Regions from separate parts of the Enterobacter sp. SM3 genome, predicted to be linked through region 1. Evidence: predicted binding sites of a transcription regulator. Region 1 holds the regulator's gene; the other holds the start of a gene.

Region 1 (7,344 bases):
GAGCATCTGGCGGTCTAAGCTCGCCAGCGCCTGCTGGCCCGCCGCCGTTGCACAACCTCCGGCATTCAGTACCGCACGGGCACCGCTCTGCATGGCGTCCAGCCCCTCCATTCCGGCGCGCGACAGCACGCAGGTGTCGGTGAGTGACGTCATGATGGCCATCAGCGCGTCGAGCCTGGCCTGCGCCTCACTGCTGCCGTTCAGACGGCTTAGGCGAAGCTGCGGCAGCGCGCGCTGCATAACGTGCGGGAACGCCTGCTGCGCCTCTTCGCGTGCGCCCGGCACGCGGTAGCGGTGCGTGACGCGCAGGCCTTTGCTGAACACCTTCGGTGCCGCGTCGTCCGGGAGTTTCGCCAGCTGCGCGGCGGTATTCGCGACGGCCTGCGCAGCTGCATCACCGCCCAGCATCGCCACCGCGCTCACCAGCAATCCCAGCGCCCAGATCGCGCCACGATGGGTATTCACCCCGTCGGTGGCCGCCATCATCTGCTGTTCGCCTTCGCGGCCAAGACGGCCAACGGTTTGCCGAAGCGCAATATCTGCCGGACGCAGCCAGCTTTGCTGCGCCAGCGCCTGAAACGTGGGGGTCAGGCTGCGCGCGGAGCGCTCCATCAGCGCAAGGGATAAATCGTGGTGCGCGCCGTTCCCCCGACTGTCCACCAGACCGGGTTTCGGGCTTAAACGTGCTTCGTCAATCAGACACTGCGTGGCGGTTCGCGCCAGCCATTCGGCACCGCCTTCAACCTGAATCTGGGGCAGAAGTTTCATTACCAGCTCCGGAATTTCGCAGGTGGGTTATACAGACCGCCGGACCACTCCACGAGGTCAGCCACGCTGCCTGCAGCCAGCAGAGAGCGGGTGGCGTCGGTGCGGCGAATCCCCATATCTTCCGGGTACACCACTTTGCCGCTCTGGCGCAGTTCCGCCACGCGTTTGGCGTCAACGCCCAGGCCGATATCGGTGATCCCCGCGACGGCGGCAACCATGGCCCGACGCTCTTCCAGATCTTTCGCCCGGTAGAGGTAGGCAATCCCCTCTTCCGTCAGCACGTGCGTCACGTCATCACCGTAAATCATCACCGGTGCCAGCGGCATGCCGGAGGCTTTCGCCACGTCAACGGCATCAAGTTTTTCCACGAAGGTTGGCTTCACGCCCGCCTGGAAGGTTTCGACCATCTGCACGACGAGTTTTTTACCGCGCTGCATTGGGTCCGGCTCGGTGATCATGTTCAGCCAGGCCGGGGTGGCGTGACGACGACCGTGCGGGTCATGGCCCATGTTTGGCGCACCGCCGAAGCCGGAAAGACGACCGCGCGTCACCGTTGAGGAGTTGGCGTAACCGTCAACCTGCAGCGTAGAGCCGATGAACATATCCACCGCGTACTGGCCTGCCAGCTGGCAGAAGGCGCGGTTGGAACGCATGGAGCCGTCGGCACCGGTAAAGAACACGTCCGGACGGGCGCGGATGTACTCTTCCATCCCCAGCTCGCCGCCGAAGCAGTGCACGCTCTCCACCCAGCCGCTTTCAATGGCGGGGATCAGCGTCGGATGCGGGTTCAGCGTCCAGTGTTTACAGATTTTGCCCTTCAGGCCGAGCTGTTCGCCGTAGGTGGGCAGCAGCAGCTCAATCGCCGCGGTGTTAAAGCCGATACCGTGGTTCAGGGACTGCACCTGGTGCTCTGCGTAGATGCCTTTGATGGCCATCATCGCCATCAGGATATGCTCCTGCTTGATCAGGCGCGGGTCGCGGGTGAACAGCGGTTCAATAAAGAACGGTTTGTCCGCAACGACCACGTAGTCGATCCAGGAGCCCGGAATATCCACGCGCGGCAGCTCGCACTCGTCGTCCACCAGCTCGTTCACCTGTGCGATGACGATGCCGTCGTGGAACGCGGCGGCTTCCACCAGCGCCGGGGTATCTTCGGTACTCGCTCCGGTATAGAGGTTGCCTTTGCGGTCGGCTTTAAAACCGGCAATCAGCGCCACGTTGGGCGAAAGGTCGACGTAGAGGCGTGAGTAAAGTTCGATGTAGGTGTGAATCGCACCGATTTCGAGCTGACCGTCTTCCAGCAGCTGCGAAATACGCAGGCTTTGCGTCCCGGAGAAGGAGAAGTCCAGCTTGCGGGCGATGCCTTTCTCGAAGATGTCCAGATGCTCGCTACGGCCGACGCTCGGCATGATCATATGCAGGTCGTGAACGATTTGCGGGTTCACTTCGGCCAGCGAGCGGGAAAGGAAATCCGCCTGCTTCTGGTTGTTACCTTCCAGAACGACCTTATCGCCAGGCGCGATTAATTTTTCCAGCATGGCGACAAGATCGCCGGTTGGCAGTACCTTGCCCTGCACCGGTACGGAGGCCAGACGACGCGCTTTTTCGCTGCGTCGCGTGTTCCATTGCCGGGTGGGTGTTTGCCCAGATAACATTATTAACCTCCTGATTCAGCTAATCATTTTGATTTGCTTAACGTTGAGTAAAGTGTGCGCTCTGGTGAGAAAGGCATCAATTAAGCGTAGAGCGGAATCATTAGCCTGAGAGTAATAATCAAGGTAAAGATTTGTGATCGGGATCAGTTCATGTTTCGGAAAACCAGGCTAAACGGGGTACAATTCGGAAAGTACCGTAAATTTCTGACAAGAATCAGCATCGCCCTTATGACCCAAATCATTCCATCAGACTTCGACATTGCGGCCGAAGACAGCACTGAGTTCGTGCCCATGCGCGGCGTGGCTAACCCCCACCTGCAGACCATGCTGCCGCGACTGATCCGCCGCAAGGTTCAGTTCACCCCGCACTGGCAACGGCTTGACCTGCCAGACGGTGATTTTCTGGATCTCGCCTGGAGCGAAGCGCCGGAACAGGCCCGCCATAAGCCGCGTCTGGTGGTCTTTCACGGTCTGGAAGGCAGCCTGCACAGCCCGTATGCGCATGGATTAATTGAGGCGGCAAAAGCGCGCGGCTGGCTCGGCGTGGTGATGCATTTTCGCGGCTGCAGCGGCGAACCGAATCGTCAGAAACGCATTTATCACTCGGGTGAAACCGAAGACGGAACGTGGTTTTTACACTGGCTGCGGGACAACTTTGGCACCGTGCCAACCGCCGCGGTGGGCTACTCGCTGGGCGGAAATATGCTGGCCTGTCTGCTGGCCAAAGAGGGCGAAAGCGTCCCGCTGGATGCCGCCGTCATTGTCTCCGCGCCGTTTATGCTGGAGCAGTGCAGCTACCACATGGATAAAGGCTTTTCCCGCGTCTATCAGCGCTACCTGCTCAACCTGCTGAAGGCCAACGCGGCGCGTAAGCTGAAGGCCTACCCGGATACCCTGCCGGTCAGCCTGCGCCAGCTGAAAAAGGTGCGCCGTATTCGCGAGTTCGACGACCTGATCACCGCAAAAATCCACGGCTTCGCCGATGCGATTGACTATTATCGTCAGTGCAGCGCCATGCCGCTGCTCAGCAAGATCACGCAGCCGACGCTGATTATTCATGCCAAAGATGACCCGTTTATGGATCATCACTCGATCCCCGCTCAGGAGTTCCTACCCGACAACGTTCACTATCAGTTGACCGAGCACGGCGGCCACGTCGGGTTTATCGGCGGCACGCTGCGCCGCCCGAAAATGTGGCTTGAGGCGCGAATTCCTGACTGGCTAACCCCTTATCTGGACGGTGCAAAATGATTATTCCCTGGCAGGATCTGGCTCCCGAAACGCTCGATAATCTGATTGAAAGCTTTGTATTACGCGAAGGCACCGATTATGGTGAACAGGAACGCTCGCTTGAGCAAAAGGTCAACGATGTTAAGCGCCAGCTGAAAAGCGGCGACGTGCTGCTGGTGTGGTCAGAACTGCATGAGACGGTCAATATCATGCCCCGCAACGCGTTTCACGGCTGATCTTCCACACTTTTCAGTCAGGGAGTTGCTATGTCTGCCAGACATCCGGTTATTGCCGTTACGGGGTCGAGTGGTGCGGGAACCACCACCACCAGCCTCGCATTTCGCAAGATTTTCGCCCAGCTGAATCTTCGTGCGGCGGAGGTCGAAGGCGATAGCTTTCACCGCTACACGCGTCCGGAAATGGACATGGCCATCCGTAAGGCGCGCGATTCGGGTAAACACATCAGCTACTTCGGCCCGGAAGCCAATGACTTCGGCCTGCTGGAACAAACATTTATCGAGTACGGTCAGAGCGGCAAAGGGCAGTCCCGCAAATATCTGCATACCTATGATGAAGCCGTTCCCTGGAATCAGGTGCCGGGAACCTTTACCCCGTGGCAACCGCTGCCGGAACCCACCGACGTCCTGTTTTACGAAGGATTGCACGGTGGCGTGGTCACCCCTCAACACGACGTGGCCCGCCACGTGGATCTGCTGGTCGGCGTGGTCCCTATCGTTAACCTGGAGTGGATCCAGAAGCTGACGCGTGACATGAGCGAGCGCGGCCATTCTCGCGAAGCGGTGATGGACTCCGTGGTGCGCTCCATGGAGGATTACATTAACTTCCTGACGCCGCAGTTCTCCCGCACCCATATCAACTTCCAGCGCGTGCCGACGGTGGACACCTCCAACCCGTTTGCCGCCAAAAGTATCCCGTCTCTGGATGAGAGCTTTGTGGTGATCCATTTCCGCAATCTCGACGGTATTGATTACCCCTGGCTGCTGGCCATGCTGCAGGGCTCGTTTATTTCGCACATGAATACGTTAGTGGTGCCGGGCGGAAAAATGGGGCTGGCGATGGAGCTCATCATGACGCCGCTGGTGGAGCGACTGATGGAAGGGAAGCAGATCGCGTGAGTTGTTTTGCCCGGTGGCGCTGCGCTTACCGGGCCTACGGTCGTGCTTTTGTAGGGCGGGTCAGCGAAGCGCCACCCGCCAAAAGATTAGGCCTCGATCACTTCATACGAATGCGTGATTTTTACCGCTTTCTCCAGCATTAACGCCACCGAGCAGTACTTCTCCGCAGACAGGTCCACCGCACGCGAGACCGCCGCGTCTTTCAGCTCTTTACCGGTGACCACAAAGTGCAGGTTAATATGGGTGAACAGGCGTGGCGCCTCTTCGCGACGTTCTGACGTGAGTTTGACTTCACAATCCGTCACGTCATGACGACCTTTTTGCAGAATCGACACCACGTCGATTGCGCTGCATCCCCCTGCCGCCATCAGCACCATTTCCATTGGGCTGGGTGCTTTATCGCCGGAGTTGCCGTCCATCAAAATCTGGTGTCCTGACGCGGACTCGCCCAGGAACGTTAAACCTTCAACCCATTTCACGCGCGCTTGCATATTCTTAAACTCCAACGTTGCATTTTTGGTGACAGATTACGCGTGCGTTACATTTCTCGCAATGGAAGGCGACCTGCATCATGCTGAAGCGAGACACCAGGAGACACGCGGCGAAAGCTATGCTAAAACACTCTGGATGCTACAGTAATACATTGACGTTACACATGTATGCAGAGGACATCAAACTTTACTGGCTGCGAAACGTTACGGTAGCCGACTTCCCAGGGTATGGGTAAGAATTCGATTGCAACCCCAGAGTCCGGATGCATCTGATGACTCTGGTGACAGCTTATAACAGAGGATAACAGCGCATGGTGCTTGGCAAACCGCAAACAGACCCGACTCTCGAATGGTTCTTGTCTCATTGCCACATTCATAAGTACCCATCAAAGAGCACGCTGATTCACCAGGGTGAAAAAGCGGAAACGTTGTATTACATCGTTAAAGGCTCGGTGGCAGTGCTGATCAAAGATGAAGAAGGGAAAGAGATGATCCTTTCTTATCTGAACCAGGGCGATTTCATCGGTGAACTGGGCCTGTTTGAAGAGGGCCAGGAACGTAGCGCCTGGGTTCGTGCAAAGACAGCATGTGAAGTGGCTGAAATTTCTTACAAGAAGTTCCGTCAGCTGATTCAGGTTAACCCTGACATCCTGATGCGTCTTTCTTCCCAGATGGCGCGCCGTCTGCAGGTCACGTCAGAGAAAGTGGGTAACCTCGCCTTCCTGGACGTTACCGGCCGTATCGCACAAACCCTGCTGAACCTGGCGAAACAGCCAGACGCTATGACCCACCCGGACGGCATGCAAATTAAAATTACCCGTCAGGAAATTGGTCAAATCGTCGGTTGCTCCCGTGAAACAGTGGGCCGTATCCTGAAAATGCTGGAAGATCAAAACCTGATCTCCGCCCACGGTAAAACCATCGTGGTTTACGGAACGCGTTAATTCCGCTTAAACGGCGTGCCATCGCAAGGTGTCACGCCGTTTTTGTCTCTACTCCCCATGTGGCGCAGGCTGATCTATCACCCGGAAGTTAACTACGCACTGCGACAAACGCTGGTGTTGTGTCTTCCCGTGGCCATAGGCCTGATCCTCGGACATCTTCAGCAAGGTCTGCTGTTTTCCCTCGTGCCTGCCTGCTGCAACATCGCCGGTCTGGACACGCCGCATAAGCGCTTTTTCAAACGCCTGATTATCGGCGGCTGCCTGTTTGCGGGCTGTAGCCTCGCCGTACAGCTATTACTGGCTCGTGATATCCCGCTGCCGCTGATCCTGACCGTGCTGGCGATGACCCTCGGCGTCACGGCGGAAATCAGTTCGCTGCACGCCCGCCTGCTTCCCGCCTCGCTGATTGCAGCTATTTTCACGCTGAGCCTCGCCGGGAATATGCCGGTGTGGGAGCCGCTGCTGATCTACGCCCTGGGGACATTATGGTACGGGCTGTTTAACTGGTTTTGGTTCTGGCTGTGGCGCGAACAGCCGCTGCGTGAATCCCTGAGCCTGCTCTATGTGCAGCTTGCGGATTACTGCGAAGCCAAATACACCCTGCTCACCCAGCATACCGATCCGGAAAAGTCCTTACCGCCGCTGCTGACGCGCCAGCAGAAGGTGGTGGATCTGATTAGCCAGTGCTATCAGCAGCTGCATATGCTCGCCGCCAACAAGAACCACGAGTACAAACGGCTGCTGCGCACCTTCCAGGTCGGGCTGGATCTGCAGGAGCATATCTCCGTGAGCCTGCACCACCCGCAGGAGGTGCAAAAGCTGGTCGAGCGCAGCCACGCCGAAGCGGTGATCCGCTGGAACGCGCAGACCGTATCCGCACGCCTGCGCGTGCTGGCCGATGACATTCTCTATCACCGCTACCCGACGCGCTTTAACATGGATAAGCAGCTGGGCGCGCTGGAGAAAATCGCCCGTCAGCATCCGGATAACCCCGTCGGCCAGTTTGCCGCCTGGCACTTCAGCCGCATCGCCCGCGTGTTGCGCACGCAGCGCCCGCTTTATCCCCGCGACCTGATGGCGGATAAGCAGAAACGGCTTCCGCTATTGCCCGCGCTCAAAA
Region 2 (7,344 bases), 1.1 Mb from region 1:
GGCCTTTACGACCGTTGTCCGCTTCGCCTTTCGCACAGGCTTCCGCGATGTGACCCATGGTATCGGAACCCACGTCACCAAAACGTTCTGCATCTTCGGTTGCGCCGATGCCGAATGAGTCCAGCACCATAATAAATGCACGTTTCATAATTGTTCTCCGTACGTAGTGCTTAAAAATGATTGATCAGATCAGTATACCGCTATTCGGTGATACGGCGATAGACAGTCGGTGTGGTTTCCGGCGCTTTATCGTCAAGCGTAATGGCTGCCTTCACCGCTTTCGCCGCTTCCTGCCAGCTGGCTTCGTCTTTGGCGTGGATCACCGCCAGCGGACGTTGACCGTCAACGCTGTCGCCCAGACGGGCCATATCGGTAAAGCCGACGCTGTAATCAATGGTGTCCGATGCCTGACGGCGTCCGCCGCCCATCGAGACCACCGCCATGCCGAGCGCGCGGGTGTCCATTGCGGAAACGAAGCCTTCGGTATCTGCGTAAACGGCTTTGCTGAGCATCGCGGTTGGCAGGTATTTCGCGTAGTGTTCGACGAAATCGGTCGGGCCTTTCTGCGCCGCAACCATGCGGCCAAAGATCTCCGCCGCTTTGCCGTTGTCCAGCACCGCCTGCAGCTTCGCGCGCGCTTCTGCATCGTCTTTGGCCAGCTTGCCGGAGATTAACATCTCAACGCACAGCGCCATGGTGACGTCGAACAGACGCGGGTTACGGTATTCGCCGGTGAGGAACTGTACCGCCTCACGCACTTCGACCGCGTTACCGGCGCTGGAGGCCAGCACCTGGTTCATGTCGGTGAGCAGCGCGGTGGTGCGCACGCCCGCGCCGTTGGAGACGCCAACGATCGCTTCGGCAAGCGCAGCAGAAAGTTCATAGGTCGGCATAAACGCGCCGCTACCCACCTTCACGTCCATCACCAGCGCGTCCAGACCTTCTGCCAGCTTTTTGGCAAGAATCGACGCGGTAATCAGCGGGATGGAGTCAACGGTCGCGGTGATATCGCGGGTCGCGTAGAAACGCTTGTCTGCCGGAGCAAGAGAGCTGGTCTGGCCGATAATCGCCACACCAACGTCTTTAATAATGTCGCGGAAGCGGCTGTCATCCGGGAAGATATCGAAGCCCGGAATGGCTTCCAGTTTGTCGAGCGTACCGCCGGTGTGGCCCAGGCCGCGCCCGGAGATCATCGGGATGTAGCCGCCGCAGGCTGCCACCATTGGGCCGAGCATCAGAGACGTCACGTCGCCCACGCCGCCGGTGGAGTGTTTGTCCACAATCGGGCCGTTAAGGTTGAGGCTTTTCCAGTCCAGAACGGTTCCTGAATCTCGCATCGCCATGGTCAGCGACACGCGCTCAGGCATCGACATATCGTGGAAGAAAATGGTCATCGCCAGAGCCGCAATCTGCCCTTCTGAGACGGTGTTATCACGAATGCCGTTGATAAAGAAGCGGATCTCTTCGTCGCTTAATGCATGACCATCACGTTTTTTACGAATAATTTCTTGTGCGAGAAACACGGTAACCTCCATGCGGAATCGGGGGAGTTGTGGCGGGTGGCGCTACGCTTACCCGCCCTACGATCCTGTAGGCCGGATAAGCGAAGCGTCATCCGGCATTATCTGGCAATCAGTAGCTGCTTGCGCTCTTACCGTCGCCGTGACCCAGCGCTTTCAGCAGGCTGGCCAGCAGGCTGGACGCGCCGAAGCGGTAGTGGCGGGAATCGGCCCAGTCGGCGCCAAACAGCTCGTCGGCAATCGCCAGGAACTGCTGCGCGTCTTCGGCAGTACGCACGCCGCCCGCAGGTTTGAAACCAACGGTTTTGGACACGCCCATGTCGCGGATCACTTCCATCATGATGCGCGCGCTTTCTGGAGTCGCATTCACCGGCACTTTACCAGTAGAGGTTTTAATGAAATCCGCACCGGCTTTGATGGAAATTTCAGACGCCTTACGAATCAGCGCCTCTTCTTTCAGCTCGCCGGTTTCGATGATTACTTTCAGCAGCACGTTTGCCGCCGCGCAGGCCTCTTTACAGGCTTTCACCAGGTCAAAACCAACCTGCTCGTTGCCGGCGATCAGCGCGCGGTATGGGAACACCACGTCAACTTCGTCTGCGCCGTAGGCAATCGCCGCGCGGGTTTCTGCCAGCGCAATCTCGATATCATCGTTGCCATGCGGGAAGTTAGTTACGGTTGCAATGCGCACGTCCGGCGTGCCCTGCTCTTTCAGCGTCTTACGGGCAATCGGGATAAAGCGCGGGTAGATACAGATGGCTGCGGTGTTACCCACCGGCGTTTTCGCCTGATGGCACAGGGCGATGACTTTTTCATTGGTGTCGTCATCGTTCAGGGTGGTCAGGTCCATCAGTTTCAACGCGCGCAGGCTGCTTGCAGTTAAATCGGTCATAACATTCTCCAACGGCAGTGCCGTATAAATTTTACCTTGCGGGTCTGTGAGTATTCTAACATTCACCCGCATCCACACTTCGACATTCATCACAGTTAATGAAAACTGCGTACAAATTTGCATTACTGTAATGAGATCTTCTTCAAACTTTAGCGCGTAAATTGTCGACTAAAGCAGCGATACCCCCTGTCGGATCAAAAGCCCCGACAGGCTGGCTTCCTACAATCCGTTCATCATCCGCAGAACACTCAAGGAAGCGAATATGCCCCACTCCAGCCCCGACGCCCTGCAACAACGTTGCCAGCACATTGTGACAAGCCCGGTGTTAACCCCGGAACAAAAACGTCATTTTCTGGCGCTGGAAGCGGAAAACAACCTGCCTTATCCGGCACTTCCTGAGGCCGCGCGAGCCGCGCTGGACGAAGGGTTTATCTGCGACATGTTCGAAGGTCACGCGCCTTACAAACCCCGTTACGTTCTGCCGGATTACGCAAAATTTCTGGCTAACGGTTCAGAGTGGCTGGAGCTGGAAGGGGCGAAAGATCTCGACGACGCCCTCTCGCTGTTAACCATCCTCTACCACCATGTTCCGTCCGTCACATCGATGCCGGTCTATCTCGGTCAGCTTGATGCGATATTAACTCCATATGTTAGAATTATAACACAAGAAGAGATCGATAGCAGAATAAAACGTTTCTGGCGCTATCTCGACCGTACGCTGCCGGATGCGTTTATGCACGCCAATATCGGCCCGGCGGATACGCCCGTCACACGCGCCATTCTGCGTGCCGACGCAGAGCTGAAGCAGGTCGCACCGAACCTGACCTTTATCTACGATCCCGATATCACCCCGGACGACCTGCTGCTTGAGGTGGCAAAAAACATATGTGAATGCAGCAAACCGCACATTTCTAATGGCCCGATGAATGATAAAATTTTCACAAAAGGCCGTTACGGCGTTGTGAGTTGTTACAACTCCCTGCCGCTTGCAGGCGGTGGCAGCACCCTGGTGCGCCTTAACCTCAAAGCCATTGCTGAACGCAGCACATCCATTGAAGACTTCTTTACCCGCGCGCTCCCGCACTACTGCCAGCAGCAAATTGCCATCATCAATGCGCGCTGCGATTTTCTGTACGGGCAGTCTGGCTTCTTTGAAAATAGCTTCCTGGCAAAAGAGGGGCTGATTGATGCCGATCGGTTTGTGCCCATGTTTGGCATGTACGGCCTGGCGGAAGCGGTAAACGCGCTCTGTGAGAAAGCAGGAATAGCGGGACGCTACGGAAAGGACGAACAGGCCAACGCGCTGGGCTATCGCATCAGCGAACAGCTTGCGACGTTTGTGGAAAACACGCCGGTGAAGCACGGCTGGAAGCACCGCGCGATGCTCCACGCGCAATCGGGGATTAGCTCCGACTCCGGCACCACACCGGGCGCGCGCTTGCCCTATGGCGACGAGCCGGATCCCATCAGCCATCTGCTGGCCGTTGCGCCGCATCACAAACACTATCACGCCGGAATCAGCGATATTCTCACCCTGGAGGAGACGGTAAAACGCAACCCGCAGGCGGTGGTTCAGCTTTGCCTGGGCGCGTTCAGGGCGGGAATGCGGGAATTTACCGCCAACGTGGCGGGTAACGATCTGGTCCGCGTGACCGGTTATATGGTTCGCTTGTCGGATCTGGAGAAATACCGGGAAGCCGGATCGCGCACCAATACCACGTGGCTGGGAGAAGAGGCCGCACGCAATACCCGTATTCTGGAACGTCAGCCGCGCGTGATTAGCCATGAACAGCAGATGCGCTTTAGTTAGTCAGGTCATTCCTTTTTCCTGCGTGGACGGACCGGGCAGCCGCCTGGCCCTGTTCCTGCAGGGCTGCAACCTGCGCTGCAAAACCTGCCACAACCCGTGGACGATCGGCCGCTGCAACGACTGCGGGGACTGTGTGCCCCACTGTCCGCACGACGCGCTGACCATTCAGGCCGGACGCGTCTGGTGGCAGGAGAGTGACTGCCAGCAGTGCGACACCTGCCTGCACCTGTGCCAGCAGCAGGCAACGCCTATGGCGCACCGCTTCAGCGTGGATGAGATCCTCACCCAGATCCGCAAATCCGCACCGTTTATCGAAGGGATCACCGTGAGCGGCGGTGAAGCCACAACGCAATTGCCGTTTTTGATAGCCCTGTTCAACGCGATCAAAGCCGATCCCGCCCTGCGTCACCTCACCTGCCTGGTAGACAGCAACGGTCTGTTAAGCGAAACCGGCTGGCAAAAGCTGCTGCCGGTACTGGATGGCGCGATGCTGGATCTGAAGGCGTGGGGGAACGAGCATCACCGCTTCCTGACCGGGCGCGAAAACCCGCAGATTAAGCAGAGCATCCGCTGGCTGGCCGATCGCCGCCGTTTGACGGAACTCCGCTTATTGGTCATCCCAGAGCAATGTGATTACCTGGAACATCTCAAACCGCTAACGACCTTTATCCACGGGCTTGGGAATGTGCCGGTGCGCATCAACGCGTTTCATGCGCATGGCGTTTACGGTGAGGCGGCCTCATGGCGCAGCGCCACGCCCGAGGACGTTGAGCCGCTGGCGCTGGCGCTGGAAAAACAGAAGATAACGGTGATCCGTCCGGCGCTTTACCTATAGCGTGATGCCAAATACCGAACGGGTATTTTCAAGCAGCGCGTCGGCAATCACCTCTTCAGGCTCCTTTCGCAGTTCACACAGGGTGGTAAACACGCGCGCCGCCTGTTCCGGACGATTCGGCTGACCCTGAAAACCATTCAGCGGCATATCCGGCGCGTCGGTTTCCAGCAGAAGCGCCGACAGCGGCAGCTGTGCCATCACGTCACGGGTTTTACTGGCGCGCGGATAGGTGATGGTGCCGCCGACGCCGATTTTATAGCCCAGCTCAATAAAACGCTGCGCCTGCTGCAGGCTGCCGGAGAAACCGTGCACTACGCCCCTGCGCGGCAAATCGATGCGTTTCAGGTGCATCGTCAGCTTATCGTGCGTACGTCTTGAATGGAGGATCACCGGCAGATCGTGGCGCTTCGCCAGCCTGAGCTGCGCGTCGAGGATCGTCTGCTGGCGCTCAAACTGCGGATCCTCGCGATAAAGATCGAGGCCGATCTCACCGATGGCGACAAGTTTGTCTCCTGCGGTCTGCAGGACCTCATCAAGCCTCTCAATGTGCTCATCAAGATGCCTCTCAATCACAATCGGATGCAGGCCGAGCGCGGCATAGAGCGCGGGGTACCGCATGGAAAGATCCAGCACCCGGGAAAAATATACCGCTTCCACTGACGGCACAATGATGGCCTGAACGCCTGCCTCGGCAGCTCTCGCAATACTTTGCGCTTCATCCCCCGTAAACGGCGGGAAATCAAAGTGGCAGTGGGTATCGACAAAGCGGTGCGTCACGCCAGATCCTCGTTATCCAGTGGAACATCGTTCGCCTGGGGAATATCCACCAGCGGCATGGTCAGCGGGTCGTTGGCGACAATCGCAGGCGGCATAATAATGCGTTTATGGCGATGAAGCGGCGGTTGCTCCGCCAGCATTTTCCCCACCGTTGCCAGGAAATAGCGCCCGCACAGCCGCCCCGTTTTGTAATCCATGCGCAGCGCAGGAACGCGGCTGCCCAGGGCCATGCTCAGCAGCGGCTTAGGCGGATAGATTTCAAAAATACGCAGCTTACCCGGCGGTTTTTCAATGAAGCGCTGCATCGCGCCGTAGGTGGTTTCATGCTGCTTCGCGATGTTCACCAGCGGCTGCAGGCTGCTGTCGCCCAGCCAGCGCTCCATCCGTTTAAACCACTGCGGGGTGTAATACATTTGCGACGGTACGGTACGGATCACCACAATGGTTTTCGCCCCGCGTCGGGCGGCCTCCTGTACCGGCACCGCGTCACTGATCCCGCCGTCCAGATAGCTAATGCCGTCCAGCAGGGCGCCGGTACGATAAAAGCCGGGGATCGCGCTGGAGGCGCGGATGATGTCCAGCCAGTTCTCCTTCTGAGGAGAAAAATAGCCCGGCGAATAGTCATCGCCCCGGCTGGCGCACATCCAGAATTCTTTGCCGCTATCAAACAGACGGGCGGCAGTATCCATGGCCAGCGGCATCTGGCAGGAGGTCGACTCCAGCAGCCAGTCGAGATCGATCAGGTTGCCGCCGCGCACAAAGCGCACCGGATTAAAAAATTCTTTCGCCGTGGTGTAGCGCATAATGACCTTTCGCGCGTAGCCGGGCTGGTTGCAGACATAGGCAGAGAGGTTCTGCGCGCCGGCAGAGGTGCCGAAGTAAAGGTCAAACGGGTTGAACTGCGCGCGCATAAATTCATCCAGCACGCCGGCGGTGAAAATGCCGCGCTGTCCTCCACCTTCGCAGACCAGCGCGAGTTGACCTGCGCGAAACGGCTTTAACGTCAGCGGCGCAATATTGCCGAGCGTAACGGGAATTCGTTGCCCCACCTCTGCTTTCCTGTTTTGATTATTTTATAACACCACAGTAACGCACCCGACCTGTTCCGCAAATAAGAAAAAGCCAGTCGCAGTGACTGGCTTTATTTTGTTGAAGGAATATTGCGTTTGCTACGGACGTCTACGACCCGTAAACAGGCTGACCAGGAACAGAATAATACCCACAACGAAGACAATTTTAGCTGCCCATGCCGCTGTACCTGCCAGTCCACCAAAGCCCAATGCGGCGGCAATTAACGCGATAACCAGAAATATAATGCCCCAACGAAACATAAGCTTCTCCTTTACCATAGTTAATGTCGGCCGCTAAACGTGAGCGCTCAGGTCACTCACCGGCGTTCTTCCAGAGTCGTTCTTATTTCGCCCGCAGGTGTTAGCCAGACGGGCGAATGGTCCAGATTTACTTCGTTTTCAGATCGTTTTTAACGCTTTTCACACCGTCAATCGCTTTC

The links. Region 1 encodes CRP, which controls carbon source genes, mostly activating them, when cyclic AMP is high. Its sites were predicted from a motif close to ATGTGANNNNNNTCACAT; they were not measured.
Region 2: a site for CRP is predicted at 2,543-2,560, ahead of deoC (deoxyribose-phosphate aldolase). Genes of this name have one in related genera too.

Annotation. Positions count from the first base shown of each region.
Region 1 covers NZ_CP099971.1:4,434,762-4,442,105, forward strand. Annotated here, with positions in the region: gene GVO84_RS20895 (triphosphoribosyl-dephospho-CoA synthase) at 1-768, opposite strand, end outside; gene mdcA (malonate decarboxylase subunit alpha) at 768-2,423, opposite strand; gene GVO84_RS20905 (hydrolase) at 2,652-3,674, shown strand; gene GVO84_RS20910 (YheU family protein) at 3,671-3,889, shown strand; gene GVO84_RS20915 (phosphoribulokinase) at 3,920-4,789, shown strand; gene GVO84_RS20920 (OsmC family protein) at 4,876-5,280, opposite strand; gene crp (cAMP-activated global transcriptional regulator CRP) at 5,592-6,224, shown strand; gene GVO84_RS20930 (YccS/YhfK family putative transporter) at 6,282-7,344, shown strand, end outside.
Region 2 covers NZ_CP099971.1:708,498-715,841, reverse strand. Annotated here, with positions in the region: gene deoB (phosphopentomutase) at 1-148, opposite strand, end outside; gene deoA (thymidine phosphorylase) at 201-1,523, opposite strand; gene deoC (deoxyribose-phosphate aldolase) at 1,633-2,412, opposite strand; gene GVO84_RS03285 (YjjI family glycine radical enzyme) at 2,675-4,222, shown strand; gene GVO84_RS03280 (YjjW family glycine radical enzyme activase) at 4,197-5,057, shown strand; gene GVO84_RS03275 (TatD family hydrolase) at 5,052-5,834, opposite strand; gene GVO84_RS03270 (patatin-like phospholipase family protein) at 5,831-6,883, opposite strand; gene GVO84_RS03265 (DUF1328 domain-containing protein) at 7,004-7,165, opposite strand; gene osmY (molecular chaperone OsmY) at 7,293-7,344, opposite strand, start outside.